2 linked regions of the Persicimonas caeni genome follow. The protein of the gene in region 1 binds, or shares a complex with, the protein of each later gene. Links are inferred from orthologs where the notes say so. Each region holds a gene or a part of one and is shown on either strand. Other genes may lie near its edges. The genes, in order: metK and groL.

Region 1 (3,301 bases):
GCTCGGATGGCGTGCGCATGTGCAACGATATCCGCGCCGGCACCAGCGACCCGCAGGCTCGCGAAGCCTACTGCGGCATGCCCGACGCCAACGCCTCGGGCGCCCTGGGCGACACCTGCGAGCAGACGAGCGACTGCCGCTCGCGCATCTGCCTCAACGGCAACAGCGACGAGTGCTCGGTGATCTGCGCGGCCGACAGCCAGTGCGCGCAGGGCCAGGCATGCACGACCTTCAACGTCGGCACCAGCCAGCTCGGCTTCTGCAACACCGCCTGCGCCGACAACAGCGACTGCGGCGGCCTCGACTTCACCGACAGTAACGGCAATACGGTCGAGCACGTGTGCACGACCAACGAGAACACGCGTGAAGACGCCGTCGACCAGATCTGCGTGCGCCGCAACATCGTCGACCCGAACGACAGCAACGTCGGTCTGCTTGGCGATACGTGCTCGAGTGGCTCGGACTGCCAGAGTGGCCTGTGCCTGACCAACACCATCTACGACGGCACCCCCTGCAGCTCGGCCAGCGACTGCCAGTCCGGCCAGGTCTGCCAGGTCGAGCCGCAGAGTGGCCAGCGTCAGTGCGGCGACCAGGCCAGCTACTGCACGCGCGTCTGCGACGACGGCGGCGACTGCTCCGGCGGCGTCTCCGGCAACGCGCTGACCGCCTGCGACTCCAATATCCGGGTGACGCTCAGCACCGGCACGGTGGACACCATTTCGGCCTGCTCGCCGAACTAAACACGGCGCTGCAAACGTAAGAAAGCCCCGGCGAGTTCGATTCGCCGGGGCTTTTTTGTGTTCGGTGTGTATTGGGTGGTTCGTGGCTCATTACCCCGCGGCAAGCCCCGGCTCCGCAACGAAAAAGGCGCCCCGGGGGGCGCCTTTCGCGAGGGCTAGAAGCCCCCGCACCGAAACGTGGTCGCGCGAGCTTAGAGCAGCGCGTCCTTGAGCACCTCGGCCTTGTCGGTCTTCTCCCAGTTGAAGGAGGAGCGACCGAAGTGGCCGTAGGCGGCGGTGTCGCGGTAGATCGGGCGCAGCAGGTCGAGGGTGCGGATGATGCCGGCCGGCTTGAGTTCGAAGAACTCGGGGACGGCGGCTTCGATCTTCTCCTCGGGGACCGCGGCGGTGCCGAAGGTGTTGACCATGACGCTGACCGGCTCGGCGACGCCGATAGCGTAGGCGAGCTGGACTTCGCAGCGGCGGGCGAGGCCGGCGGCGACGATGTTCTTGGCGATGTAGCGGGTCATGTAGGCGGCCGAGCGGTCGACCTTGCTCGGGTCCTTACCGCTGAAGGCACCGCCGCCGTGGCGGCCCATGCCGCCGTAGGTGTCGACGATGATCTTGCGGCCGGTCAAGCCGGCGTCAGCCAAGGGGCCGCCGGCGACGAAGCGGCCGGTCGGGTTGATGTGGAACTTGGTGCCCTCGTGCAGCAGCTCCTCGGGGAGGACCTTCTTGATGGTCGTCTCCATGACCGCCTCGCGCACCTCGTCGATGCTCACGCGGTCGAGGTGCTGGGTCGACACGACGACCGCGTCGATGGCGACCGGCTCGTTGTCCTCGTAGCGCACCGTGACCTGGCTCTTGCTGTCGGGGCCGAAGAAGTCGACGACTTCCTGCTTTCGCACCTGCGCCAGATGGGCGACGAGCTTGTGCGAGTACATGATCGGCATCGGCATCAGCTCTTCGGTCTCGTCGCAGGCGTAACCGAACATCAGGCCCTGGTCGCCGGCGCCCTGTTCTTCGACCACACCCATGTCGGTGACGACGCCCTGAGCGATGTCGGGGCTCTGCTCGTCGATGGCCGACTGGACCGAGCAGGAGCGGTAGTCGAATCCGAACTCGGGATTGGTGTAACCGATGCGCTTGATCGTGTTGCGCACGATCTCGGGCAGGTCGACGTAAGCCTTGGTGGTGATCTCGCCGAAGATCATGGCGAGGCCCGTGTTGACGATGGTCTCACAGGCGACGCGCGCGCTGGTGTCCTGCGCCAGAATGGCGTCGAGGACGCCGTCGGAGATCTGGTCGGCGACCTTATCGGGGTGGCCTTCGGAGACGGATTCGGAGGTGAAGACGAAGTTCTTGGACATGATGTATGGCTCCTGAATACTACATGACGGCCGAATGACGACCGCGAATGCTCTTTAACAGTGGAAATTGGTACCGTAGTGGGGGCGTGTTGGCAATTGTTACGCCAATTCACCCAACAACGTATGGCTCGTGCAGTCGGTCACCTTCACGTCGACCAGATCGCCGGCCTCGATGTCGCGGCCGTCGGCCTTCGGGAAGACCACCGTCTTGAAGTCGCCGGTGCGCCCACAAAGCTCGTTGGGGTCGCGGCGGCTCTCGCCTTCGACGAGCACCGTGTAGGTGCCGCCGACCTTCGACTTGAAGACCTCGGCGCTGATCGATTCCTGCAGCGCGATGATCTTTTTGAGGCGCTCGCCTTTGACTTCCTCGTCGATGTCGTCGGGGAGGTTGCGCGACGCGTAGGTGTTGCTGCGCTCGGAGTATTTGAACAGGTACGCGAAGTCGAAGCGCGTCGACTCCATCAGCTCCATCGTCTGCTCGAAGTCCTCTTCGGTTTCCCCCGGAAAGCCGACGATGATGTCGGTCGACAGGGCGATGTCGGGCACCGCCGCGCGAATGTCGTCGACGAGCTGGTCGTACTCTTCGCGCGTGTACTGGCGGCGCATCTCGTCGAGCATCCGGTTCGAGCCCGACTGCGCCGGCAGGTGCAGATAGTTGCAAATCTTGTCGTGCCGCGCAATCGTTTCGATCAATTTCGGAGTGAAATCAGTGGGATACGGCGACGTGAACCGGATGCGCTCGATGCCCTCGATGGGCACGATCTGCTCGAGCAGGTCAGCGAAGTCGACGTCCTCGTAGCGGTACGAGTTGACCGTCTGGCCCAGAAGGGTGACCTCTTTGTAGCCGCGCTCGGCCAAGTTTTCGACCTGGCGCAAGATCTCGTGAGGCGGCACGCCGCGCTCGCGCCCGCGCACGAACGGCACGATGCAGAAGGTGCAGAACTTGTCGCAGCCACGCTGCACGGTGACCCATCCGCCCACGCCCGGCTTTCGCTTGGGCGTCAGTCCCTCGTAGACCTCGGCCTTGTCGAGCTTGACGTCGATGACCGGATCGCGCGCCTCGCCGGTGGCCTTGTCGAGCAGGGCGGGCAGCCGACGGTAGGCGTCGGGGCCGATCACCAGGTCGACGTAAGGGGCCTGATCGGTGATCTTGTCGCGCAGGTGCTCGGCCATGCAGCCGGTCACACCGAGGACGAGCTCGGGCTTGTCGTT
Region 2 (3,312 bases), 3.5 Mb from region 1 along the record:
TGGCAGGTGCGACCGGCTGGCCGAGCACCTGCTCCGGACTCATATACACGGGGGTACCGATGAACTGCGTGGAGCGGGGCTGAAACTTGGTGTCGCGGCGTTCGGAATCCTCGAGCAGCTTGGCCACGCCGAAGTCGAGCACCTTGACGAAATCCGGCTCGCCGTGAAGCTCGGTGAGCATGATATTGGACGGCTTCAGATCCCGGTGGATGATCCCGAGGGCGTGCGCCTCGGCCAAGCTCTTCAAGATCTGTCGGCAGATATGAATCGCGCGTGTTTCGTCGAGGGCACCTTCGCGCGCGATGAGTTCGTCGAGCGTCTGTCCCTTCAGGTACTCGAGGACCATGTAGGCCAGATCATCGTCGGTCTGGCCGAAATCGAAAATGGTCACGGTGTTGGGATGGCGCAGCCGACTGACGATCTGCACCTCGTTGACGAAGCGCTCGGAGACCTCCGGGTTGGATCGCACCACCGAAGGCTTGAGGCACTTGAGAGCGACGTCACGCCCCATGACCTCGTGTCGCGCCTTGACCACGATGGCAAAGCTTCCCGTCCCCAGCTGGGAGACGACCCGATACTTTTCCTCGAACAAACTTCCCGGCGCGAGAAGCTTGCGCAGGCGCGCGTCGGGATCGGACTTAACCATCAGAAGCTCGCTAGAGACTCGTGTTGCGGCGAGTGAAATGCGTTGACCGAGGTGAGCTTAGCACCCCGGTCGTGTCTGCTTCAACTCGCGTTCGCCGCACAAAAAAAAGCCCCGCGCACCCAAAGAGTGCGCGGGGCTTCTAGATTCGGCGGGAGGCGCCGGTGACAACTCACCGGGCCTCGAGCCGCATCGGAGTCGGGGGCTTACATCATGCCGCCCATGCCTCCCATGCCGCCCATTCCACCCATGGCGCCCATGCCGCCCATTCCGGCGTCATCGTCGTCCTCGGCGCCCTTCTTCTTGGGCTTCTCGGCGACCATCGCCTCGGTGGTGAGCATCAGGCCAGCGACGCTGGCTGCGTTCTGCAGCGCGGTACGGGTGACCTTGGCCGGGTCGATGACACCGGCTTCGACCAGGTCCTGGTACTCGCCGATGGCAGCGTTGTAGCCGTAGTTGCCGTCCTGGCTGAGAACTTCCTGGATGACCAGCGAGCCCTCGACGCCGGCGTTGGCCGAGATCTGACGGATCGGCTCTTCGACGGCGCGACGGATGATCTCGACACCGAAGACTTCGTCGTCCTTGGCTTCGACGTTGTCGAGCGCCTTGCGAGCGCGGAGCAGAGCGACACCACCACCGGGGACGATGCCCTCTTCGACGGCGGCGCGGGTTGCGTTGAGGGCGTCCTCGACGCGCGCCTTCTTCTCCTTCATCTCGATCTCGGTGGCCGCACCGACCTTCATGACAGCGACGCCGCCCGAAAGCTTGGCCAGGCGCTCCTGGAGCTTCTCGCGGTCGTAGTCGCTGGTGGTCGTGCCGATCTGGGTGTTGATCTGCTGGATGCGGGCCTGGATGTCGTCCTTGGTGCCCTTGCCACCGACGACGGTGGTCGCGTCTTTGGTGATGGTGACGCTATCAGCCGTGCCCAGGTCGTTGAGCTTGGTGTTCTCCAGCTGCATGCCGCGCTCTTCGCTGATGACCTGACCACCGGTCAGCACCGCGATGTCTTCGAGCATCTGCTTGCGGCGGTCGCCGAAGCCCGGCGCCTTGACCGCAGCGACGTTGAGCACGCCGCGCAGCTTGTTGACCACGAGGGTGGCAAGCGCTTCGCCTTCGATGTCTTCGGCGATGATGAGCAGCGGCTTGTTGCCCTGCTGGTGGACCTGCTCGAGCACCGGAAGAAGGTCCTTCATGCTGCTGACCTTCTTGTCGAAGAGCAGGATGAAGGGATCTTCGAGGTTGACTTCCATGCGCTCGCTGTCGGTCACGAAGTACGGCGACAGGTAGCCACGGTCGAACTGCATACCTTCGACGAACTCGAGCTCGTCGTGCAGGCCTTTGGCCTCTTCGACGGTGATGACGCCCGACTCACCGACCTTTTCCATCGCCTCGGCGATCAGCTCGCCGATCTGCGGGTCGTTGTTCGCCGAGATGGTACCCACCTGAGCGATCTTGCCGCGGTCGTTGGTGCGGGTGGCCAACTCGCCGATGGCGCCGACGACGGCCTCGACGGCCTTGTCGATGCCACGCTTGATGCTCATCGGGTCGTGGCCGGCGGCCACGAGCTTGGAGCCCTCACGGAAGATGGCCTGAGCGAGCACGGTTGCGGTGGTCGTACCGTCACCGGCGGTGTCCGAGGTCTTCGACGAGACCTCTTTGACCATCTGCGCGCCCATGTTCTGGAACTTGTCTTCGAGCTCGACCTCTTTGGCGACGGTCACGCCGTCCTTGGTGATGGTCGGCGCACCGAAGCTCTTCTCGATGACCACGTTGCGGCCACGGGGTCCGAGCGTCACGCGCACGGCGTTGGCCAGGGTGTTGACACCCTTGAGAATGCGCTGGCGAGCGCGTGCATCAAAAATAATTTCTTTAGCTGCCATGTCTGAACTCCTTCAGATCGTATGTATTGCTATCGATTGAGCAGTTGGAGTTGAATGCCCGACTGGGCGTTCGCTCCGACGATTCAGTCTTCGATGACCGCCAGGATCTCGTCCTCACGCAGGATGAGGTGCTCTTCGCCCTGGATGGTGATCTCGGTGCCCGAGTACTTGCCGAAGAGGATCTTGTCGCCCTCTTGGACCTGCATGGGAGCGTTCTCACCCGAGTCGGTGAGCTTGCCCGGTCCGACCGAGCGCACGATGCCCTCGAGGGGCTTCTCTTTGGCGGTCTCGGGGATGATGATTCCACCGGCACTCTTCTCATCACTCTGGACTCGCTGGACCAGGACGCGGTCATAAAGCGGCTTGACGTTCATGAGACTGTCCTCCGTAAGGTTTTCAACAAAAGGGAACGGACTTGCTACCAATATAAATTTAAAGAAGTTGCTCGGCCCGGAGGGGCGCGACACGATGGGAGCGCGCTCCTCCGAAGCCCGCATTAGCACTCTGCTTCCGAGAGTGCTAACTGCGTCGGATTTATAGTGACCCTCCTCTGAAAGTCAAGGCGTAAAGCGCAAGATTTTCTCAGCGATGAAACTCGGCCCGTGAGACTGGCGTTGGTGAACCGAGCGCGGCGGCGAAAGTGGCGCCGCGCGGGGCCGAGCCATGGGTCACAATCTGATCGGCGACCAACTCTTAACACGATCTCAAAGAGGTCAAGCCGACGGGCGCACTTTTTTGCGCTTCCTCCTTTTGTCGGCCGGCCCGACCCCTCTTGACTGGGAAATGGGG

The links.
Region 2: the proteins of metK (region 1) and groL are in contact, whole or in part, in a cryo-EM structure (PDB 8P4O), measured with the Escherichia coli proteins. The link is inferred for Persicimonas caeni from one-to-one orthologs.

What each region holds. Positions count from the first base shown.
Region 1 is NZ_CP041186.1:3,682,603-3,685,903, forward strand. The notes cover bases 13-2,996. They hold metK (methionine adenosyltransferase), read right to left. Parts: upstream 2,093-2,996; coding sequence 932-2,092; downstream 13-931. Other genes in these bases: FIV42_RS13660 (hypothetical protein), read left to right, coding at 13-740; miaB (tRNA (N6-isopentenyl adenosine(37)-C2)-methylthiotransferase MiaB), read right to left, coding at 2,189-2,996. In the rest of the region: more of FIV42_RS13660, read left to right, coding at 1-12; more of miaB, read right to left, coding at 2,997-3,301. UniProt on the Escherichia coli protein: Catalyzes the formation of S-adenosylmethionine (AdoMet) from methionine and ATP.
Region 2 is NZ_CP041186.1:7,224,286-7,227,597, reverse strand. What follows is about bases 187-3,181. They hold groL (chaperonin GroEL), read right to left. Parts: upstream 2,524-3,181; coding sequence 850-2,523; downstream 187-849. Other genes in these bases: FIV42_RS26840 (co-chaperone GroES), read right to left, coding at 2,607-2,897; FIV42_RS26850 (serine/threonine-protein kinase), read right to left, coding at 187-646. In the rest of the region: more of FIV42_RS26850, read right to left, coding at 1-186.